4 regions of the Paenibacillus phoenicis genome follow, and region 4 is predicted to be linked to each of the others. Evidence: riboswitches for the same ligand, from Rfam matches in the RefSeq annotation. Region 4 holds a riboswitch; each other region holds the start of a gene.
The links. A riboswitch is a leader RNA that binds a small molecule or an ion and turns the genes downstream of it on or off. The one in region 4 is predicted to bind cyclic di-AMP.
Positions count from the first base shown of each region.

Region 1 (5,790 bases), 3.5 Mb from region 4:
GGTCCATACTTCTATAAGGAGGGAAAGAAATGAGTTTCGTTCGTTTGGGGTGGACTGCCCTGAAAAGCCAATTTCCCTCGGTCATCATCTTGTTTCTGTACCAGCTGCTGTGGGGATTGTTCTTGTACCGGTTGGTCGATACCGCGGTAATGGCGCTGCTGCAACGATATCCTGACCCGCCGCCCACTGCGCTGTCGAAACTACTGTTCTTGCTTGAGGGACAAATGAATTTATGGAGCAATCCCGAGGTTCGGCTGTATTGCTGGCTGCTGGCAGGGATGGTCGTCCTGCGCATGATCTTGACTCCGTTGATCCAAGCCGGAATCTTCTACGGCTTCACACCGGCCGATCACCGCAGCCCGGGGTTCCCCCTGTTCCGAGGGATGAAGGAATTTGGCAAACCGGTGATTCTGTTTTACGCGATGGAGCTCGTGCTTACCTTGCTGCCCGCCTTCTGGATTGTACCGAGGCTGCTGTCGCTCTGGCCGGGACTCACCGGGATGGAAATCCCGATGGCAACCTGGCTCACCGGGCTTGGTCTGATTCTTGGCTGGTTCATCTACGGCTGGTTCATCCGGCAGTGCCTGTTATTTGTCCAGTTCGGCTACCTGTTTAAGGCCGGGGTTTGGAATTCCCTGCTGGTTTGCTTCCGAACCCTCTTGCAGGGCATCTCCATCTCGTTGATTCTCGGGGCTTTTGGCCTGATCCTCTTCCTTCTGTTCGGAACCGCATCTTGGGTTTGGACGGGGATGCTGGCCCTGATCCTGCAGCAGGCTTATCCCCTCTTCCGCTGCACGTTTAAGGTCTGGAAGATCGCCTCTCAATTTCATCTTTGGCAGTCAAAGGCACAAAAAAGTTAAAATTTTTTAACTCCTCAAAAACCCCGTAACAACAAGGCCTTCGCCGTTTGGCGAAGGCCTTCAGTCCTATTTCCCCTCTTAATCTTGTGAATTAGGCATTGCCAAAAGATACCTGACTTTGTTACAATAACAGCAACGCAATTTCAGTAACAGTTTTGTAATTATTTTTGTCATCTTTGGCAGGAGATTGGTGCCGGATGTCAAATAAGAAATGTCAGGTGTGAAAAACAAAGCCGAATTCCCTTCACCAGGGAAACGGGGGAACCACTTTGGGTGAATTGATCTCGCTTTAGAGGGATCATAGGGAACCTTCAACCGAATCCTTAAGCTAACCTCGTAGGCATTGGAAGGAGCATAACTTCTTGAAGAAGCGTTTGACGGTAGCAGCAGTAAGTTTTGCCATGCTTTTCACCATTGGAACTGGCAGCGTTTTCGCCGATTCCAAACTGGACAGCGTCATCGGCGGCGCGCTCGGAAGCAGCTATGTTGCGGGCGGAACCACAACCGACGGGTTCGACTGTTCTGGATTTACGATGTACGTCTTCTCGAAGATCGGCATCAAGCTGCCTCACCAATCCGCATCCCAATACAAAATGGGAACTGCGGTTGACAAGAGCGAATTGATCGAGGGCGATTTGGTCTTCTTTAATACTTCCGGTAAAGGCGTTTCTCATGTCGGCATCTACGTCGGCGACGGCAAATTTGCTCATGCCTCCTCCTCCAAAGGTGTAGTCATCAGCAAATTAAGCGAGAAGTATTACGTCGAGCGTTACGTTGGAGCGAAACGGATCATGAGCAACGACAAGTATGAAGATGTGACCGGTGAAATTGCTGAACACGATGATGTTCAATAAGAACTCGCTACGAAGCCCGTGGGGATGTTGATAACAACGTCTCTGCGGGTTTTTTCCTTGTCTTCCCTTCTCCCTAGCCCCAGTCCCTTAGGAACCATTACCCACGAATCGCCTCGCGAAAACAGGCCAATAGAAGCGTTTTTTTTCGACAAACTTGTCAACTCTGGACGCCTTTGGTAAAATGAACAACGTAAATGGTAACAACTTTGTAATTATTGTTGTAACTGTTTCTGTGCAAGATCTTGGGTGCAATCTACAATGAAACTGCCGAATTCCCACGCACCCGGGAAGCGGGGGACCCACCATAGGGTGAATTGATTTTCGCTATAAAGGTAACAGCTCCCAAACTAATAACTACCATTTCAATCAAGGTTACTTACCTCTATAGCAAATCATAGGGAACCTTCAACCGAATCCATAAGCTAACCTCGTAGGCCTTGGAAGGAGTAAGACATCTTGAGAAAGACTTTGACAGCAGCGGTAACGAGTTTAGCCCTCCTATTTACCTTGGGGGCAGGTAGCGCCTTTGCCGACTCCGCAAAAGCCGAGACAACGACGCTATCCAGTATCGTCGATTCCGTGTACGGGACGCCTTATAAATTCGGAGGCACCACGACAGCGGGATTTGATTGCTCCGGATTTACCCGGTACGTCTTCAGCAAGATGGGCATCAAGCTGGCGCGTGTGTCCGCCGCCCAGTATAAGCAAGGCACACCGGTACCCAAGAGCGAGCTTCAAGCTGGGGATCTCGTCTTCTTCAAGACGACGGGGACGGGCAAAGTATCCCATGTCGGTGTTTACATCGGCAACGGTGAATTCGCTCACGCGTCCTCATCCAAGGGCATCCGGATCGACAAGTTAAGCAATAGTTATTACCAGAACCGCTACGTTGGCGCGAAGCGAGTTCTCAGTAAATACGGTTATTCCGTCTACGCTGCGGAATCGTAATCCATTGATCTATCGGTTTCATCCTGTTCATCATCACTTACTCGCCGCAGGCCGGGTTCCTGTTAGAACCGCCTTGCGGTCTTTTTTTATCTGCACCCTTATCTATATAACGAAACAGCCCGGAAAAAGGTTGCCACAAAGCTAAAAATCCCGCGCAAATCTCACAATTTCCCGAAGGGGGGGCAAAAACCTTTACAAGCTGCGTAATTCCGGCTATTGTGAGGATAATGGAACAATTACGACGGACTTTCCTTTAACAAAGGAGGGGCAATATGGACCAATCGATGTCTCCGTTTCGTATCGTGCCGATGGAAGAAGCCCATGGCGCGGAAATTTGCACCTGGCGTTACGATTCTCCTTACGACATCTACAGCTGGCTGCCTTGGGAGCAAATGAAAGCGCTCGACGTGGAGTTTGGGAACCCGGCGATCCGCGCCGAACAGTATGTCTCCGTGTTGAATGCAAAGGGCGAGCTTGCCGGCTTCGCACAGTACTTCCCGATGGAAGGAGTCACCCGGCTTGGCATCGGCATGAAGCCCGAGCTATGCGGCCATGGGCTGGGCAAGCAGTTTGTGAGGACCATCGTGGAGGAAGCCCGGCGCCGTAAGCCGGAAAACCAGATTGACCTTGAAGTGCTGACCTGGAACACCCGGGCGATCCGGGCCTACCAGAAGGCTGGGTTTGTCATCACGGATCTGTACGAGAAGATGACGCCTGGCGGGGTGTCCAAACCGTTTTATTGCATGGTTCATAAGGGGCTGCCTGAATAAAGGCACGCCCCTTTTTATGTCCTGTTTTGATTAAGACTATGACTTATGGCACACAATTTAATGAAAACGGATCATTTTTGTTCCTAATTTGGACACAAAGACTATGATCAACCCGCGTGTTCCGTTATAATGGATAGGTAGCATACATAGGAGGGGCGATTGAAATGCAAAAGTGGATCATGAGCGGTTTGTTCGTCATCGCAGGCGCTTTAGCCCTAGTATTGATGTTCACCTTGCCAAGCCGGGAAGAGGCTGAGCAAGAAGCCAAGCCGCAAATGCCTGAAATCACCATGAACGCAGAACAAGCCGAAGCCATCGTCAAAGCAAATTGCATCTCCTGCCACGGTGATACATTGCAAGGCGGAGCGGGCCCAAATCTGCAGAAGATCGGCTCGGAATTGACGGCAGAACAACTGTATTCCATCATCACTAAAGGGAAGGGCGGCATGATGCCTTCTTTTAAGGATCGCTTAAAGGAAGAGGAAATTGCGAACGTCGCCATGTGGCTTGCGGAGAAAAAATAAAAGCACGAAAAAGCACGACCGCCGGGAATTTACGTTCCCGGCGGTCGTTTTGTTACCCCTATAGTTTCGATCATGCTCTGATTTGGTTAATCCCCTGACCGCATCTTTTCGTAGGCCTCGTTATATTGCTGCGCCTCCTTGATGTCGACGGCCGTAATGCCGCCTTCCTCCCAAGAGGTCAAACGGAGCGTTACCGTTTTATAGTCGATCGTGATAAAGGGATGGTGGTTAAATGCTTCCGAGATCGCTGCTACCTCATCAACAAATGCGATTCCCTTCATAAAGTTGGAAAACGTATATTTACGAAAAATCCATCGTCCTTCCTCTAGTTCCCATCCTTCCAGTTTTTCCAAATGCGCTTCTACTTCTTGCGGTGTAAACGGCATTATTCTTCCTCCCGTTCTCTTCAAGAACTCCTGTATATGTAAGTTTCCTCGTCACGCACCAGGATCTGAAGTTTGATTTGTCCTAGCTTCGTCTCCAACTATTGTATTCTCAAACCCCTGCCTTCATGCTTATCGCCATTGGACGGTACAGCGGCAGCAACAGTATCCGGTCATATCAAGGATACGGAGGTCAATTCGGAATCCCCAATCAGGATATTGATGCGATGTCCTTCGGGATCATAGATCACGATCGCACTGCCTACCTCAATCATCGGCTCCGAGCCCAACCCAAAGAATAAATCCTCCGCCAGAGCTTCAAGCACCTCGCCTCGATCCGTATCCGATAACCCTTCCCATTCCGAGGGCTCCATTTCGAAGAAAAGATAGCTATCTTGAATCCGGCCAACCGCGTTCGTCAAATCAGCCAAAATAAATTCATAATCCCTGCCGTGTTTTACGCCCACTGCGATATCCTCCCTTTCGGCCTTCTCCATTCTGACCGTAATCTTATTATACCGGAAAAAACCACTTAAAAAAAAAGGGAAATCTGTCGATAAAATAGTTAATCGTTTCAGACTGGTGTGTCAGTCTCTTCCGCAAGGACGCGGAAGGGCAAGTTGGTATCAATTTCTCTCAAGGACGAGGTGTACAATGGAATTTTCAACAATTATTGGTTTGATTCTCGGATTAATCGCCCTGATTTTAGGGATGTTCCTGAAAGGCGCACCCGTAGAAAGCTTGGTTCAGAACCCTGCGGCCTTCGTCATCATCTTTGTCGGAACGGCGGCAACGCTGTTTATGGGCTTCCCGTTATCGGAGTTGAAGAAGTTTCCGACCTTGATCAAAATGACGATCGTCAAACCGAAAATGATCAGCAAAGCGGAGTTGATCACCCTGTTTACGGAATGGGCGACCATTACCCGCCGCGAAGGCTTGCTGGCGCTAGAAGCGAAGGTCGAAGAGATCAACGACGATTTTCTGCGCGGCGGCATGCGGATGATCATCGACGGTAACGATCAGGAATTCGTTCAGGATGTCCTGACCGAGGATATCGCCGCTACGGAAGAACGGCACAAAGCCGGCGCCTTGATGTTCTCCCAGGCGGGGATGTACGCCCCAACGCTCGGGGTACTCGGTGCGGTGGTTGGTTTGATCGCCGCATTGTCCGACATGAGCGATATGGAGATTCTGGCTCATGCGATTTCGGGTGCATTTATCGCGACGGTATTCGGTATTTTCACCGGTTATGTTCTTTGGCACCCAATCGCCAATAAACTGAAGCGTCTCTCGAAGAAAGAGATGGAGATCCGGTTGATGATGGTGGAAGGCCTGCTGTCCATCCAATCGGGTGTGTCTACGATTGCTATTCAACAGAAGCTTGCCGTGTTCTTAACCCCTGCGGAACGTGCGGAAATCTTTGAAAAGGGGGCCGGTGATGGTGAGCAAAA
Region 1 is NZ_JAYERP010000001.1:3,873,522-3,879,311, reverse strand. Features, by position in the region: gene U9M73_RS18410 (hypothetical protein) at 30-860, shown strand; cyclic di-AMP (ydaO/yuaA leader) riboswitch at 1,082-1,218, shown strand; gene U9M73_RS18405 (C40 family peptidase) at 1,223-1,714, shown strand; cyclic di-AMP (ydaO/yuaA leader) riboswitch at 1,970-2,166, shown strand; gene U9M73_RS18400 (C40 family peptidase) at 2,171-2,662, shown strand; gene U9M73_RS18395 (GNAT family N-acetyltransferase) at 2,935-3,432, shown strand; gene U9M73_RS18390 (c-type cytochrome) at 3,597-3,956, shown strand; gene U9M73_RS18385 (4a-hydroxytetrahydrobiopterin dehydratase) at 4,043-4,342, opposite strand; gene U9M73_RS18380 (hypothetical protein) at 4,513-4,806, opposite strand; gene motA (flagellar motor stator protein MotA) at 4,994-5,790, shown strand, end outside; gene motB (flagellar motor protein MotB) at 5,781-5,790, shown strand, end outside.
Region 1: another riboswitch for cyclic di-AMP. It lies ahead of U9M73_RS18405 (C40 family peptidase); the one in region 4 lies ahead of U9M73_RS01585 (KamA family radical SAM protein).

Region 2 (5,790 bases), 3.8 Mb from region 4:
CCAAGCGGACGGCATCATCATCGCGGCCGACAAAACGGTAGACAAACGCCGGTTCGTCGGCAAGAAGCTGCTCGTTGTTGGTGTGCAGGAAGGCATACGGAACCCCGAGGCGCTGATCCAACAGATGATTCGCGGAGAAGTGCCGGTATACCAAGGACAGGATAACAATGAAGGTACGCCGGCCAAACAGACCGGCGCCAAGCAGCAAAACGCCTTTTATCGCCACCTGATGAGCGGTGTCTCGTATATGATTCCGTTTATCGTCGTGGGCGGTCTCTTGATCGCCATCGCTCTCTCGATCGGCGGCGTACCTACTCCGGGCGGCCTGCAAATTCCAGAAGACTCGTTCTGGAAAACCATCGAGAAGCTGGGATCTGCGTCCTTTACGTTTATGGTACCGGTGCTAGCCGGGTTCATCGCGTTTAGTATCGCCGACCGGCCGGGTCTCGCTCCCGGGATCATCGGCGGTTACATCGCCGCCAATGGCAGCTTCTACGGAAGTGAAGCCGGTGCCGGCTTCATCGGCGGGATCATCGCCGGTTTCCTGGCGGGTTACGTTGCACTTTGGATCAAGAAGTGGAAGGTGCCGAAAGCGATCAATCCAATCATGCCAATCATCATCATCCCGGTTCTCTCTTCGCTGATCGTAGGTCTCGCCTTCATTTACCTGCTTGGCGGCCCGATCGCCCAAGTGTTTGAATGGCTGACCAACTGGCTTGCCAGCATGCAAGGAGCCAGCTCGATTCTGCTGGCCTTGATTCTGGGCGCCATGATCTCCTTCGACATGGGTGGTCCGGTTAACAAGGTAGCGTTCATGTTCGGCTCCGCGATGATCGCGGAGGGGAACTATCAAATCATGGGTCCGATCGCCGTTGCGATCTGTATTCCGCCGATCGGTCTGGGCCTGGCAACGTTCTTGTTCAAACGCAAGTTCCATAATGCCGAACGGGAATCCGGCAAAGCCGCCTTTACGATGGGCTTGTTCGGGATCACCGAAGGTGCGATTCCGTTCGCATCGCAAGACCCACTGCGCGTTATTCCCAGCATCATGGTCGGCTCGATGACAGGTTCCGTCATCGCCATGCTGGGCGGCGTCGGCGACCGCGTAGCTCACGGCGGTCCAATCGTTGCCGTACTTGGCGCCGTTGACAATGTCCTCATGTTCTTCGTGGCCGTCATCGCGGGTTCCATCGTTACGGCCTTAATGATCAAATTGCTGAAGAAAGAACAGGTCGAGCCTCAGCTCGCCGAAGCGAGCGCTGCGGACGAGGCGGCTCCAGCCATGGAAACGCCACGTGCGGAGAACGTCCGCCCGGTAAGCGTGCCGGCTGCCGAAGCTCAAAGCACAGTTCGCAAGCTGACGGATATCATCAGTTTGGATCTGATTGAGCCTTCCCTGTCCGCGTCAACACGGGACGGGATCATCGACGAAATGATTGCAAAGCTGAACGCTGAAGGTGTGCTGACCTCCTCTGCTGAGTTCAAGCAGGCGATTCTGAAGCGCGAGCAAGAAAGCTCTACCGGCATCGGCATGAACGTCGCCGTACCGCACGGGAAGTCGGTGGCGGTGCTGAAGCCAAGAGTCGTATTCGGGATCAAGCCGGAAGGCGTGGATTGGAGCAGCGCGGACGGAACGCCCGCTAAGTTGATCTTTATGATCGCTGTCCCTGCCGAAAACAAAGGCAATGAGCATTTAAAAATTCTGCAAATGCTGTCCCGCAAGCTGATGGATGACGCATTCCGCGAACAGCTGCTGCAGGTGAAAACCAAACAGGAAGCTTATCAGCTGCTGGATCAAATTCAATAATTAAACTAAGGTCCCCCGAGCCGTTGCGACGGCTTCGGGGGAATTTGCTTATTTTTGCAAATGATAAGGTACAGTCGCAATGACGATATCTTTCTTGTTAAACAAATAAGCTCTAAGCAACAAGCTCGACTGATTATGCAAAATATTCTGCCACCAGTGCCGAGGAATAAACTGAGGAATCAGGACGGTAATGTGATCGGTCTCCGCCGTTTTCCATTCCACGGTATCAATGAACTTCATCAGCGGCCGGATAATGCTGCGGAAGCTGGAGCGCAGCGTAATGAGCCGAACCCCCGGATTCCATTCCTCCCACTTCTTCTCCATCCGTTCGATGTCCTCATCATCAAATCCGACATACACCGCAACAACGTTATCCGTCAGCGATTTGGCGTAGCTTAACGAGTTCATCACGACACGGGTAACGCCCGCCACCGGCACGACGATCGTGCTGCCCTTTATGCAAGGTTTGTCTTTATCGATGTCAATCCGAAGCTGGTCGGCGATATTGATATAATGTCGATGGATCTGGTAGAAAATAAACATCACGAGCGGCAAGAAGATGAATACGAACCAGACATGTGAAAACTTCGTGATAATGAAGATGAGCGTAATGCCCAGCGTCGTCAGCATGCCAATCGTGTTAATCGTAAACCGGAACACCCAACCTTGCGGCTTGCGCTTGATCCAGCGCACCATCATCCCCAGCTGGGACAAGGTGAACGGAATAAATACCCCAACCGCATAGAGCGGAATCAGGCTTTCCGTGTCGCCGTGGAATCCAAGAACCAGCAGCGCCGAGGCTACGCCCAGGAAGATAATTCCGTTTGAAAAGCCAAGCCGGTCACCGCGCACCATAAACGCATGCGGCATGTATTTATCTTTGGCGAGCATAAACGCCAGCAGCGGGAAGGCCGAATAAGCCGTATTGGCTGCCAGAAACAGGATTAACGCTGTAATGCCCTGGATCAAGTAGTACAAGATCCCGCGCCCAAAGGTCGATTCAGCGATTTGAGATATTACGGTGGCCTTCGGATCCGGAGCAATTCCGTACCAATAGGCCAGCGCACTAATACCGATAAACATGGTGCAGAGAATGACACCCATCATCACCAGCGTGGTTGCGGCATTCCGCTCCGCCGGCGGCTTGAAGTTCGGAATGGCGTTGGACACCGCCTCAACCCCGGTTAAGGCCGAGCACCCCGAACTGAACGCCTTGAGCAGCAGGAACAAGCTGACGTTGGATACGGCCGTCCCGAACTCCGGTGCGCTGGCATGAATCCCGCCAGTCCAATACTTGTAGAGTCCCGACACAATCAGGACGAAGATGGAGGCCACAAATAGATATACCGGAACCGCCAGCATTGAAGCCGATTCCGTGACCCCACGCAGGTTCATGATGGTCAGTATAGTAATCATCAGGAGGGCGATCAGCACCCGCTGATCATGCAGCATAGGGAATGCGGATGTTATGGCATCTGTACCGGCTGACGAACTTACAGCTACCGTCAGTATATAATCAACAAGCAGCGAGCCGCCGGCCAGCAGTCCGGTTGACCGCCCCAGGTTATCCATCGCCACGATATAGGCCCCGCCCCCGGTCGGATAGGAGAAAATCGTCTGGCGGTACGACAGAATCAGAATCAACAGAAGCCCAAGTACCGCAAACGAGATCGGGATCGAATACCAGAGCGCGGAAAATCCCGCCGCCATCAGGACGATCAAAATCTGCTCCGTACCGTATGCCACGGAGGACAACGCGTCCGACGACAATACGGCCAATGCCTTAAGTTTGCTTAGCTTTTCTCCTTCAATTTCGGTACTTTTCATCGGTCTGCCGATCAGTACCCGCTTCAGTTTGCTTACCATGATGAAATCCTCTTTTCATTCTCAAAATAGCCTTCAATCCTGATCCGCTCGTAGTCCTTTAGGCTTCCCATTCCTGCAGCGAACAACACAAAAAGGCCGCAGGAAAGTTGGACCTTCCCGCAGCCGCTTTAAAAAGTTCAAGCAGATCACTGCGACAATTCCCTCTTTCGGACGCTTACGGAGTTAGCTGACGGATTCGGGCACGAAAGCAGCCCTACGCAGTTTGGCCAAGTTGGCCAAATCAAGCGATTCACCCCGGAAACCCGCCCTTTTGGACGCGTTTCATTGGTTCCCCCGTTTCTTTCTGAAATAAAGAAAGAACTCAGCGATCAGGTATTTTCGCCATATCAAATTGCTACGGATGAATCATACTCCCCGCCTCAAGAAGTGTAAAGATGAGGAAAAGGCGAATGGGTCGGAAAATGGGATCGACCTTGTTCGAGGAAGCGCATACATCATCCTCTTGCATTCATTTTTGAGGGCAGGCTTGAATTATCGAAGCATACATGCAAAAAACACCGTAAGGAGCGACATCCAGTCGCTTCCTACGGTGTTCTGATCTCAAACCGATACAGGTTTAAAACGAGAGTCCTCTCAACTTCTTATCCAGCAGCTCGAACGCCAGCTGCAGCCGATCTTCCGGCACCTCGCTATAGCGATCTCCGATACTGATTTCAAAGGTACTTCCCCCATCTGCCTTCTCCTTGACGAAAGAGGTTAAGCCAACCCCGGTTTCCCGATATACCTCAATCAGCACGGGCTCCAATCGATCCTTGGGAACGTCCGAATGAACATGGAACATGTTCGACACCGGGATCGCCGGGACGGTCTTCATCCGATGACATTGATTAAACAGACTGGAGAGCTCCTGCGCTTGCCGATAATACATCCCCATCTTTCCTATGCGCTGCTCATAGTAGTAATCCGCACTCAGAAAATAAGGATACAAGCTGATGAGATCCCCGCCATGGCGTCTTTTCCACACCTTAGATTCCTTCGTCAGCTCCGGATCCCCTGCCAATATGGCTCCGGCGATTCCGCCGATGCCTTTGTAGAACGAGATATAGACGCTGTCGAACAGGGCGCAAACCTCTGCGGCGGTTTTTTCGTAGTAAGGCAACACTTCGAACAGTCGGGCTCCGTCCAGATGTAGCTTAATGCCCCGCTCCTGGCAGTAGGCGGAAATGGCTTCAAGCTCCGCGAACGGCGGCAGCTGACCGCCGATTTCGCGCTGCGGCAGCTCCAGCAGCAGGCACGAGACATCCTCCGGCAGTTGCCGAACGTCCTCCATCTCAATCAGCCGATCCTTATCCGCCAGGAGAATCGGCTCCAGCCCGTGCAGTTCCTTTAATCCGTCTTCCTCATGAATTTCCAAATGGCATAAAGGATGATAGGCCACACGTTTCGATCCCTTACGGTCGCACCAAATCCGTAAAGCAATTTGCTGCGCCATCGTGCCGCTCGGAAAAAATACAGCCGACTCCTTGCCGAGCACCGCAGCCATTTTCCTTTCGAAGGCTTCCAGCGCTTGTCCTGTACCGTACATGTCGCTGTCTACCCCGCCGCTGATCTCGGCAAAAGCCTGCTTCAGCACCTCTACATTCCGTTTTCCGTGGCCCACCACTTGATAAACCGTCCGGTCAAAGGCCGCCTTCAGTGTCCGCCTATCCAGTACCCCATCATTTCCATACATGCTCCTCGCCGCTCCTCTCCCATGCTGTCTGTCTAGTTTGTATGATCATGCTTATTATAGCGCCATTTGAAGCAGGAATCGATTATCAGTAACGAGTGGATTTGTTACTACTTACTCCACTTTGAAGTTTTCCACTTAGTGAATCATTTCGAGCGAAAACAATGCGCTCTCCTTGATCTCCAGAGCGAACTCGATAGACCAAGAAGAATCCTCTGTGGAAGCCTAATTTTGTCTAGCTACTGAAGAGAACCTAACAGTGAGCAAGGCACGGTTTTTATCTATCTTCATTAGCACTCCAATAGAAGTCGAATCCTCCATTTACAGTATCACTCTCCCTAACTAGAATCGATGACTAACTGAATACTTTTTTACCATTTTTATAAAAGAAAGAACGCCTGTAAATACAAGCGTTCTTCAAAATGAT
Region 2 is NZ_JAYERP010000001.1:4,155,190-4,160,979, reverse strand. Features, by position in the region: gene U9M73_RS19630 (fructose-specific PTS transporter subunit EIIC) at 1-1,807, shown strand, start outside; gene U9M73_RS19625 (APC family permease) at 1,856-3,673, opposite strand; cyclic di-AMP (ydaO/yuaA leader) riboswitch at 3,831-4,011, opposite strand; gene U9M73_RS19620 (threonine aldolase family protein) at 4,251-5,366, opposite strand.
Region 2: another riboswitch for cyclic di-AMP. It lies ahead of U9M73_RS19625 (APC family permease); the one in region 4 lies ahead of U9M73_RS01585 (KamA family radical SAM protein).

Region 3 (5,790 bases), 990 kb from region 4:
GGAAGCGGCCCGTTCCTTGGGGATGACCAAAGGGATGGCTATGCGCCATATCATCATTCCGCAGGCGATCAAATCGGTGCTTCCCGCGATTGGCAACGAGTTTATTACGATCATTAAAGAATCGTCGATCGTATCGATCATCGGTACGGCCGAGCTGATTTATCAAGCACAGTCCGTCGTGACGATTACGTACGATGGGATGACGCCTTATTTGATCATCGCCATTATGTACTTTATTCTGACATTCACGCTGTCTCGGATTTTGGGCGTGTTCGAAAGGAAGTTGAAGACCAGTGATCACCGTTAAAGGTTTGCATAAAAAATTCGGCCAACTCCATATTTTGCGCGGGATCGATCTGGAAATCTCCAAAGGCGAAGTTGTCGTCGTCATCGGTCCTAGCGGGTCGGGGAAAAGTACGTTTCTCCGCTGCCTGAACCTGTTAGAGGTTCCGACCGAAGGGGAGATCACCTTTGAAGGCGCTTCGATCACCGCCAAGGGACATGACATCAATAAAACCCGCGAGAAAATGGGGATGGTGTTCCAGCACTTTAATCTATTCCCGCACAAGACCGTGATCGACAACATTACGCTCGCGCCGATTCGCGTGAAGAAGCTCGATAAAGGCAAAGCGGAAGCGATCGCCATGGACCTGCTTCGCACGGTTGGACTGGAGGATAAGCGGGACGCCTATCCGGCGCAGCTCTCCGGCGGACAGAAGCAGCGGATTGCGATTGCCCGCGCATTGGCTATGGAGCCGCATGTGATGCTGTTTGATGAACCGACGTCGGCCCTGGACCCGGAAATGGTCGGAGAGGTGCTTGACGTTATGAAGAACCTGGCTGAACGGGGAATGACGATGGTTATCGTTACGCATGAGATGGGATTTGCCCGTGAGGTTGGCGACCGCATCCTGTTTATGGATCAAGGTGTCATTCTGGAGCAAGGTACGCCGCAAGAGGTGTTTGGGGCGCCGAAGCATCAGCGTACGCAGGATTTTTTAAGCAAAGTATTATAAATCTTAAGGACCGTCCGAGCTTCCATTCGGGCGGTTTTTTGTCCTCCGATGGATCGAACGTACGATCTAAATTTACACTCTTTTTACCTTTGAACACAAAAATGTAACCAGTCCAATCAAGCAATTCCGCCGTTTGGTGGGATTTACCTGACCTATTGGTTACAAAATTGTGATATATTAAGTAGGCCGAAACCTGAACTTGAGGTGCGGGGGACGAAAGATGAAAACAGGGGCTGCCTAGCTGACTGTTTTCTTGGGGTGAAGCGTATCGAAGCGATGCGCCGGGAATGATCCTTTTTCCCGAATCCGACAACTAACTCCGCAGGCGCAGTAAAAAGGAGGGCAATTCATTTGAATACTCGTATTTGGTCTAAAATTGCAGCAACGGCGCTGATCGCCGCAAGCCTTACGATTCCGATGCAGACGACTTCCGTCCATGCAGACGCGGTACATAAAGCCGTGGAAGGAGATACTTTTTATCTTCTTGCCAAAAAATATGGCGTAGATATGAATAAGCTCATGGCTGCCAACCCATCCATCAATCCGAAAAATATTTACGCTGGTTTAAAAATCACCATTCCGGGAGTTCAAACCCAAACGACGGGAGTTGCTTCCGCTGCTCCGGCGAAGAAGGAGAGCGCAGCTACGACAACTGCTTCCGCTTCCAAGCTCAAGGTCATGTCTACCGGGAACGTGGTTGAAGCATGGGGGAAAACCTTTACTTACTCGAAAACGATCAATGTGAAAGCATCGGCGTATTCGGCATCAGCTAGTGAGAATGGAAAATGGGGCGCGGTTGACTACTTCGGCAACCCGCTGAAGCTTGGTACCATCGCTGTTGATCCGAATGTCATTCCGATGGGCACAAAGGTGCTGGTGACCGGCCACAACCATGACGGTCTGCCGGATCAGGCTTTTGTAGCTACGGCCACCGATCAGGGGGGCGCAATCAAGGGTAACCGGATTGATATCTTTATTCCCGGCAGCGCAGCAAATGCGAAATCGTTTGGTTTCCAAGATGTGACGCTTTACGTATTAAATTAAACACCTTGTTTAAAAAAGTCGGTCAGAATGTATCCTGGCCGACTTTTTGTGCTTGCTGGCGAAGTGCCTGATTTTCAGATGATTCCCAATACATCAGCGGTATTTGGTCGTATGCAGCAGCTCGGAAAGATCAACGAATTGATACCCCTGTGCCTGCAAGGCGTCGATGATCTTCGGCAAAGCCTGGATGGTGCCGGTTAAGTCGGAGCCAACGCCGCCGCCTGAGTGCTGAAGGATGATCGAGCCGGGCCCCGCCGTGCGCATCACGTTGGAGATCACTTTGTTCTTGTCGATCCCTTTCCAATCCTGTGAATCCACATTCCAATTGACGAGGGTGTAGCCGTTCTTTTTCGCCCATTGAACCTGTTCTTCCTTGATTTCTCCATAAGGCGGCCGAATCAGCTGGGGACGGTATCCAACGACGTTCTGGATAATTTTCTCCGTGCGTAAAATCTCGCTCTGGAACTGCTTAATGGAGCGGTTGCGGAAGTTCGGATGATTAAAGGAGTGATTGCCGATGAGATGGCCTTCGTGATGCATCCGCCGTAACAGGCCGGGAAACTTCTTAGCCCGTGCACCAACAACAAAGAAGGTGGCTTTGACCCCTTTCCGGTGAAGCACGTCCAAAATTTGCGGCGTAAACCGCGGATCCGGACCATCATCGAAGGTCAGTGCAATCTGCTTCACCTCCGGCCCCCGGAAGATGAAGGTTTCTGAATATTTGCGCCGCAGCTCACCAAGATCTGCCGGCTTGGCACCTGCGGGCACGAGTGCCGCCTTCTTGTCCGCCTGGTCCCCCTGAGATTCTGGCCCTCTGTTTTCGAGATCCAGTGCGGCGGCTTTGACGGGATAAAATTCCGTCCCGCCCACCATGATCAGAGAAGCGGTCATGCAGCAGACCAGAGCATTCTTAAGCTGAATAAGCAATTTGAAGTCCCCCTTCAACCCAAAACTGTACATGTTCTCTAGTATCCCCTAACTTTTTCAGATCATGATGGATTGTGAAAAATTGCGCTGATTTCCTCTCATGATTCGCTGTGAGAGATGTCACAGACGATCCCGCTAAAAAATTGCATCCTTTGATGAAGTGTAATCAAATGGGGTGGGGTGAACATATGGCAATCGTAGTGGCTAACGAGGAAATATCACCAGGGGTGTTCAAACTGTCCGTACAAGGGCGATTTACGGGAAAAATGGGGCAATTCTACATGTTGCGTGCAGGAGAACGCTATCCGTTACTGTCCCGACCGATCAGTATCTTTGATCTCGAAGAGGATCGGCTGGATTTCTTGATCCGGGTTGCGGGGGTAGGTACGACCCGGTTATCTGAACTGAAGCAAGGCGACCGATTGACCTTGGACGGGCCGTTTGGTAACGGGTTTCCGCCGCTGGAGGGAAGAACCGCCTTTGTAGGCGGTGGCATCGGCATCGCTCCGTTTTATTATGCGCTTAGGGAAGCACCGCAGGCAGACGTATATCTCGGTTACAGCCGCGAGCCTTATTTGGTAGAGGAGTTCCGTGCGATGTCCCGCGGCAACGTGACGGTGGATGTAGGCGGCTCGATTCTAGAGAAAGTGGATTTTCGGGCGTACGATACGGTAATTGCTTGCGGGCCTCATCCGATGTTGCATGCCGTCCAGCGCAAACAGGCGGAAAGCGGCGGCCAGGCCAAGGTATACGTCTCCCTGGAGAATCGGATGGCATGCGGAATCGGTGCTTGCCTTGTCTGCAGCGTGAAATGCAGAGACGTCCGGAAGAAGGCTTGCGCTGACGGGCCGGTATTTTTGGCGGAAGAGGTGATGTTTGTATGACGGATTTATCGTGTCGCCTCGCTGGAGTCTTTTTTAAAAATCCGATCGTGATGGCCTCTGGAACGTTTGGCTTTGGTCAGGAATATGGTGCGATTTATGATATCAATCAACTAGGCGGGTTGTCCGGAAAAGGGTTGACGCTGCATCCAAAGGCAGGGAACGAAGGCGTTCGCGTAGCTGAGACAGCGTCGGGGATGTTAAACAGCGTTGGATTGGAGAATCCGGGCATCTACGCCTTCCTGCGTGAGGAATGTCCGAGATGGGAGCAGCTGGATCTGGTACGGATCGTGAATTTGGGCGGGAATACGATTGAAGAGTACGTGGAAGGTGCGAGGCTGATCGATGAGGATGCGGCTTGGCGAAGACGGGAAGGCAGAACCGCTGTTGACATGATCGAGCTGAATATTTCCTGCCCGAACGTCAAAGCCGGGGGCATGGCGTACGGGATCAAAACGGAGATCGCCCGGCAGGTCGTTCGCGAGGTTCGGGCTGCGACGACGCTGCCGCTGATCGTCAAGCTGTCGCCCAACGCCGAGGATATCGTGGGCATGGCGGTGATGTGCCAGGAGGAACAAGCGGATGGCGTTTCGCTGATCAATACGTTTTCGGCGATGAAAATCGACATTACCAAGCGTAGGAGCGTGTTCGACAATCTGTATGCCGGTCTGTCCGGTCCGGCAATTAAGCCAATCGCTTTGCGGATGGTGCATCAAGTCTGTCAAGCCGTAACCCTGCCGGTAATGGGGATGGGCGGCATCAGCTGCGCAGAGGACGTCGTTGAGTTTATTATGGCCGGCGCTGCCGTCGTTCAGGTGGGGACGCATAACTTCGTTCATCTTCGAGCGGGAGAGCAACTGGTCGCTGACCTTACGGCCTGGATGGAGGCTGAAGGGGTTCAAACCTTGGACGAAATTCGCGGAATCCTATAAAATAAAGGGCATACTGTTGTGGAAGGAGCTGCGGAAATTGTCATTTGAGGATATTAAGCTGGAAGCGATCCCGGTTGGCCGCGATTTACTGCTGCTGATAACCGGTGGCGTATCACATATCGGAGCGGCGTCCACCGCTTATCAAGCAGGGGGAGACATTGAAGTATTGACCTCCGCCGTACCGGGACATAAAGAACACACCTTAACCGAGGAATATGCCCGTCGCGCATCGGAGGCACTCGGCCGAACCGTCACTGTGGTCATGGGGATTCATTACGACAATTTAAGCAAAGAAGAAATTATGGAGATTGCAAAGAAAACCTCCGAGATGCTGGATCAATATTTACAGGAGCAGCAAGGGAATGGAGTTGACCGGCAATGAAGTCAGCGGACCAGGCGAAGTTTCGTCGCAAAGCGTTGCCGGTACCTGAAGCCCAGGCAATCGTTCTGCCCTACGCTAAGGAGACAGAATCGGAGACCGTTCCGCTGCCGGAAGCGCTAGGTCGAATCTTGGCGGAGCGGGTAACTGCACCGCATGCATACCCGCATTTTCGCCGTTCAGGGATGGATGGGTTCGCCATTCTGAGCCGAGATACGGTGGGCTGTCATTCCGAACATCCGGTCTTCTTGGAAGTCGTAGACGAGATTCCTGCCGGCTCCGTTCCAACCGTGAAATTGAAGCCAGGGCAAGCAGCCCGGATCATGACCGGGGCGAAAGTTCCCGATGAAGCGGACGCTGTGGTGATGTTTGAGATGACCGAGTCCATTATCCGGGAGGGTAAGCCTTATATCCAATTGATTCGTGAAATTGAGTCGGGGAAGAACATCACGCCAGTTGGCCTCGAATTGTCGGAGGGAGACGTGATCCTCGAGCCTGGCCGCAGGCTGTCAGCCGGTGAACTCTCCGTGCTGGCGACGTTTGGCATTCACCGCGTTCCGGTGAAGAAACGGCCGCGAGTTGCCGTCTTCTCCACAGGCTCAGAGCTGCTG
Region 3 is NZ_JAYERP010000001.1:1,346,814-1,352,603, reverse strand. Features, by position in the region: gene U9M73_RS06360 (amino acid ABC transporter permease) at 1-307, shown strand, start outside; gene U9M73_RS06355 (amino acid ABC transporter ATP-binding protein) at 294-1,016, shown strand; cyclic di-AMP (ydaO/yuaA leader) riboswitch at 1,191-1,359, shown strand; gene U9M73_RS06350 (3D domain-containing protein) at 1,368-2,060, shown strand; gene U9M73_RS06345 (polysaccharide deacetylase family protein) at 2,154-2,987, opposite strand; gene U9M73_RS06340 (dihydroorotate dehydrogenase electron transfer subunit) at 3,176-3,871, shown strand; gene U9M73_RS06335 (dihydroorotate dehydrogenase) at 3,868-4,800, shown strand; gene lpdD (prenylated flavin chaperone LpdD) at 4,838-5,182, shown strand; gene U9M73_RS06325 (molybdopterin molybdotransferase MoeA) at 5,179-5,790, shown strand, end outside.
Region 3: another riboswitch for cyclic di-AMP. It lies ahead of U9M73_RS06350 (3D domain-containing protein); the one in region 4 lies ahead of U9M73_RS01585 (KamA family radical SAM protein).

Region 4 (5,790 bases):
GCGCTCAGCCGGCTCCGCGACAAGCATGGCATTGTGGTGATCGAGGGGGCTGGGAGCCCGGCGGAAATCAACCTGAAGCAACGGGATATCGTCAACATGAACTTGGCTGAATGGGCGGATGCTCCCGTGATCTTGGTGGGGGATATTGACCGCGGCGGCGTTTTTGCTTTTCTCGTTGGTACCCTGGAGCTGCTTGAGCCACACGAACGCGCCCGCGTAAAAGGGTTCATTATCAACAAGTTCCGCGGCGATTTGTCTCTATTGCAGCCCGGGCTGGATTGGCTGGAGCAGCGGACCGGAATTCCCGTACTAGGAGTGCTCCCCTTTCTGCCTGATCTGGATATCGAAGCAGAGGATTCCGTTGTCCTGGATACCTATCCTGCCCATCCAGAGCAAGCGCCAAGTAAGGAACTGGACATCGCAGTCATCCGTTACCCGCATATTTCCAACTTCACCGATTTTGATCCGTTGGCCGCCGAACCGGACGTGTCGCTACGTTATGTAAGCAAGCTGTCGGAGCTTGGGCATCCCGATGCGGTGATTTTACCGGGGACCAAGGATACGATCAGCGATCTGGAATTTTTGCGTAGGCAAGGGCTGGCGGAGGCTATTTGCAGCCTGATTGAAGAGGAGACGCGCACCCAGCTGGTCGGAATCTGCGGCGGATATCAAATGCTGGGAGAACAACTGCATGACCCCGAAGGCGTGGAGTCCAATGAACCGAGGTCTGCGTTAGGATTGGGCCTGCTCCCCTTGGCAACAACCTTCCTCTCAGGCAAAAAAACGGTACGGGTGCACGGCTATACGTGCGAGGACCAGCCGATATCGCTGCACTCTAAGAACCGCCGGCTGCCGATCTCAGGCTATGAGATTCATGCCGGCTCGACCCAGCAGCTGCGGGACACTCGTCCCTTATTTATGCTTCGGGTCAATGAGGAGCCAGTACAAGGGTCAGGGACAGCCCCGGAGTTAGAACAGGCTGAGACGCAAACACATCCGGAAGGCGCAGCCCGCGCCGATGGCAGGGTGTTTGGGACGTATCTGCACGGAGTGTTCCATAATGATGCCTGGCGACGTGCTTGGCTGGACGGACTGCGTACGAGCAAAGGGCTCGAACCTTTGGGCGTCACCTTTGTTTCTTCCTCGCGGAAGGAGGAAGCCTTCGATCGGTTAGCGGAGCAGGTTCGCAGGCATTTGCGCATGGATCTCATTTACGACATCGCCGGGATCCAAGGTAAGCTTTGACAAATCGGGTGATGTTAGGGTAGGATAAAAATACGCTTAATTTTCGATGGGTAAAGTCGAAAAGCGGGGGAACCAATCTTTTGGGGCGAATCGTTGTAGGATTAACGTAGGGAACCATCTTTCCCGAGCCCGTCAGCTAACCTCGTTTGCAGTGGATGGGTCATTTTAATATTATTTCAGTCATCAATTAATGACCCTGTTCTTTGAAGCGGGGTCTTTTTGCGTTCTGCAAGACCTTTGACCCGAGCATTCGGCGGAGTACTCGCATTCACTGCAAGTTTCGAGCTTCTTCTTTACGCATCGCACTATTAAAGGAGGAGAGGATTTATGGCTAGTCCGAAGTACATCACCGATATTGCCAAGGTGAGCCAGTTGTCCGAGCAGGAGCGGCAGGAGTTGAAACCGATTACGGACAAATTCGTTTTTCGGGTGAATGACTACTATTTGAATTTGATCGACTGGAATGATCCAGAGGACCCGATCCGCAAGTTGGTGATCCCCAATACGGGAGAGCTGAAGGAATACGGGCGTTGGGACGCTTCCGACGAAGCGGCGAACTATGTGGTGCCTGGCTGCCAGCATAAATACCGCACGACCGCGCTGCTGATCGTGTCCGAGGTTTGCGGCTCCTATTGCCGGTATTGCTTCCGTAAACGGTTGTTTCGCAACGATGTGAAGGAAGCGATGGCGGATGTCACGCCTGGCATCGAGTATATCGCCCAGCATCCGGAGATCAACAACGTCCTGTTAACCGGCGGTGACAGCTTGATTTTGGCTACAAAGAAACTGCGTTCGATTCTCGAACGGCTAAGAGCCATTGAGCATGTAAAAATCATCCGACTCGGCTCCAAAATTCCTGTTTTTAATCCTATGCGTATTTATGAAGATCCGGAATTGCTGGATCTGATTAGGGAGTTCTCCACTGTAGACCAACGGATTTATGTCATGGCGCATATCAATCATCCGCGCGAAATTACCCCTGAAGCCAAAAGAGGGTTCCAGGCGTTACACGACGCTGGGGCTATCGTGGTTAATCAAACGCCGATTCTCAAAGGCATCAATGATGATGCGGCCGTGCTTGGCGAATTGCTGGACCGCTTATCGTGGGCCGGCGTCACTCCGTACTATTTCTTTATCAATCGTCCCGTTGCCGGAAATGCTGATTTCGTGATCCCGCTGAAACGAGCATATCAACTGGTGGAGGAAGCGAAAGCCCGTACATCGGGGCTTGGCAAACGCGTGCGGCTTTCAATGAGCCATTCTTCGGGAAAAATCGAAATCCTGGCCATTGAAAACGGGCAGGCTTATCTCAAATATCATCAGTCCCGGGACGGTGAATACGGCAAATTTATGATTTTGCCTTGCCCGGATGATGCTACCTGGTTCGACGATCTGCCAGGCAGTGAAGCGTACTGGAAGAAGCCGGAATCGAAGCTGGATACGCAGTCGGATCAGCCAACGGAAGACGCTGCAAGCGCAGTGTCCATTACGGGATAAAACAAAACGTACCCTTCCGCTTCCCCGATCAGGGGAGCGTGAAGGGTACGTTTTGTTTTTAGAGTCAGATCCGGAATTTTGCGATCGACTCCTGCAGCGCCAACGCCTGCTCATGCAGCGAACGAACCGTACGCGCGTGATTTTCCATTTCGCTCAGTTGTTGCTGCGAATAGCTGCTGATTTGCTCCATGTTAGCGAGCGACTTGGCGGTAATATTGGCGGATTCCTCCACCGATGCGGTCACTTCCTCGGTACCGGCGGATACCTCTTGGGTGGATGCTGAGACCGATTGAATCGTCAAGTTCACGTTCTGAATCAGCTTAGTTAATTGTTCAAACGCCTGACCAGCTTGCTTCACCCGTTCTGTTCCGGAGACGATTTCCTCGCTGGCCCGTTGCATAGCGTTGACGGAGTTTTCCGATTCTTCTCGAATACTGAGCAGGTTCTCACCGATTTCCTCCATCGCCTGGCGGGACTGCTCAGCCAGCTTACGGACTTCTTCGGCGACGACAGCAAACCCTTTGCCGTGCTCGCCGGCCCGTGCCGCTTCGATCCCCGCATTCAGTGCCAGAATATTAATTTGCTTCGTAATTTCCGTAATGGTTACGACAACGTTTGAAATTGACTCCGAGCGATCATTCAGCGTGCGGATATGCCCCAGCGTCCGATTAGCCGCATCTTCTACATGCTGCATCTGCGTAACCGCCGTTTGTGCCAAAGTATTCCCGGCACCGGCTTCATCCGCAGCTTGTCCAATCTGTTCGGTGACTTCGGCAGACGAAGCGGCAATGTGCTGTACACCTTGCGAAATTTCTTCCATCGCACGGGCGTTTTCGGCCGCTGCGGACGCAATCGTCATGCTGCCGGCTTCGATTTCCTTCGTCGCTACATTGGAACGGGCGATCAGATCCTCAAACGTCGTAACCGAACGGGACAAGTTCTCTGAGCCGTCGACGACCGCCCGGGACGTTTGCATCACGGCAGCGAACATGTCTTTGAGCTGATGAGTCATCGTTTGGAAGCTCCCGGCTAATTGGGCGATTTCGTCATTTCCTTTCACTTCGATGGTATGGCGGAAGTCCCCGCCAGCCATTTGTTCCGTGACCGTCACGAGCTTTCGGATCGGCTTCGTGATTCGCGTACTAACAAAGTAAGCTGCCGCCATGCCCGCCACAATGACAAGCAAGGTGATGCCGATACAGATGTATAAAATTTGGTCTTTCTTCTTATCGATGAAGGTAGCGTCAAGGCCCACGGCGAGCATCGCTTTGCTGCCGGGAATCGCGATGAAAGCTGTTTTGTGCGAGCCGAATTTGTCGGTATACAACTCACTGATTTGTACCCCGCCATTGGCCGCAGCGGTCATGGCCGGCTGAAGCTCCAGCTTGTCGCCGGGGGTCATCTCCGAGTTCTCATTCGTCGCCAGAACTGTAGCGCCGTCATCTTGAATATGTAGTAAATAAGCAGTGCTCAAGTTGTAGTCCTTAGTGCTCTTCGTCAAATACGATTCCACCGCAAAACGGGAGTTATCTTTACCGCTGAGCAATTGCAGGGATTGGGTCGTATCTAACCGTTTGAAGATGTCTTGAGTACTAGTTTGCAGCACTTTATCGAACTGTGGCAGCACATTTTGCTCAATGATCCCCATAGAGATGTTATAAAAGCTGACGCTAAATAAAAGTGAAGATACGACAATAATCACCGCATAGGTACTCATCAATCTGCGGCTGATGGAGCGATTAATGACCTTGAACACGAAAATCCTCTCCGTTCCCCTTAAAAAATGTGAAGTATACGCCTGGCTGTCTCTCTTTTCTTTTTAACCAGCGGTTCATAAATATCATTTTATAGGAAAAAAGGTCCTTTGAAAACGAAAAATTCCTACATTTTTTGGTTTTCGTAAAAAGTTTCAAAAAAAACGTCTAAATCTATCGGAAAAAGCTAAAAAGAGAGCCCTGCGAATCATTTTTTGGAGATCGCCAGGGCTCTTCGAGTATGAATATTACATTACATGTTAGATATAAGTTAGTTGTTTCGGATAAGATGTGAGCACTTCAACGCCGGTTGCTGTGACTAGCACATCATCTTCGATACGAACTCCTCCGATGCCTGGCACATAAATGCCAGGTTCAACCGTAAAGACGTGGCCTTCTGCGAGGAGAAATTCGTTCTCCCCATGAACCGAAGGGAACTCGTGCACGTCGATCCCCAGCCCATGGCCAAGGCGATGGATAAAATAAGGTCCATAGCCGGCAGCTTCGATTACTTCGCGGGCGGCGCGGTCAATGGAGGCGAAGGTGACGCCCGGCCGGATGGCGGCAATCGCAGCTTCATTGGCTGCCAGCACCGTTTCATAAATCCGGACGAGTTCCTTGGTCAGCTCGCCAACCGCGAAGGTACGCGTGATGTCGGATGCGTAGCCATTCGCATAAACGCCGATGTCAAACATCAGCAGGTCGCCGCGCCGGATTTGCCGGTCGCCGGGGACGCCATGCGGCAGGGCAGTTTTCTCGCCGGACAGCACCATGGAATCGAAGGAAGGCCCGTCTGCGCCGAGCTTGCGGATTTGGTACTCGACTTCCGCAACAAGCTCGTTTTCGCTTACGCCTTCCGTTGCTTTTTTCAGCGATTCGCTAAGCACCTGTTCGATCAGATGTACGGCGTGCTTGATCTTGCTGACTTCTTCTGGGCTTTTCCGCACCCGCATGTCCCGAAGCCAAGATCCAACATCTACAGATTCGGAGAACGAGAGCTTCTCCTGCATTCGCTCGAAGTTGGCCACGGAGACCTGCTCCTTCTCAAAGCCCAGCGTACCCAGCGAGCCCGCGAGGCGTTGCTTCAAGAGGGCGTAAGGGTCGTCCGTATCGCTATGGGTGATGATCTCCGTTAAGTCCGCGGCTTTGCGGGCTGCCTCTTCATCCAGCGCAGGGACGACCAGAAAAGGCTCGCTTCCCGCCTGAAGGACGGCGCCGAGGAAGCGTTCATGCGGATTGCTCAGAAAGCCGGTAAGGTAATACACATGCTTCGGATCAGTGATCAGCAGCGTGT
Region 4 is NZ_JAYERP010000001.1:360,377-366,166, forward strand. Features, by position in the region: gene U9M73_RS01580 (cobyric acid synthase) at 1-1,245, shown strand, start outside; cyclic di-AMP (ydaO/yuaA leader) riboswitch at 1,269-1,411, shown strand; gene U9M73_RS01585 (KamA family radical SAM protein) at 1,573-2,742, shown strand; gene U9M73_RS01590 (methyl-accepting chemotaxis protein) at 2,807-4,498, opposite strand; gene U9M73_RS01595 (M24 family metallopeptidase) at 4,757-5,790, opposite strand, start outside.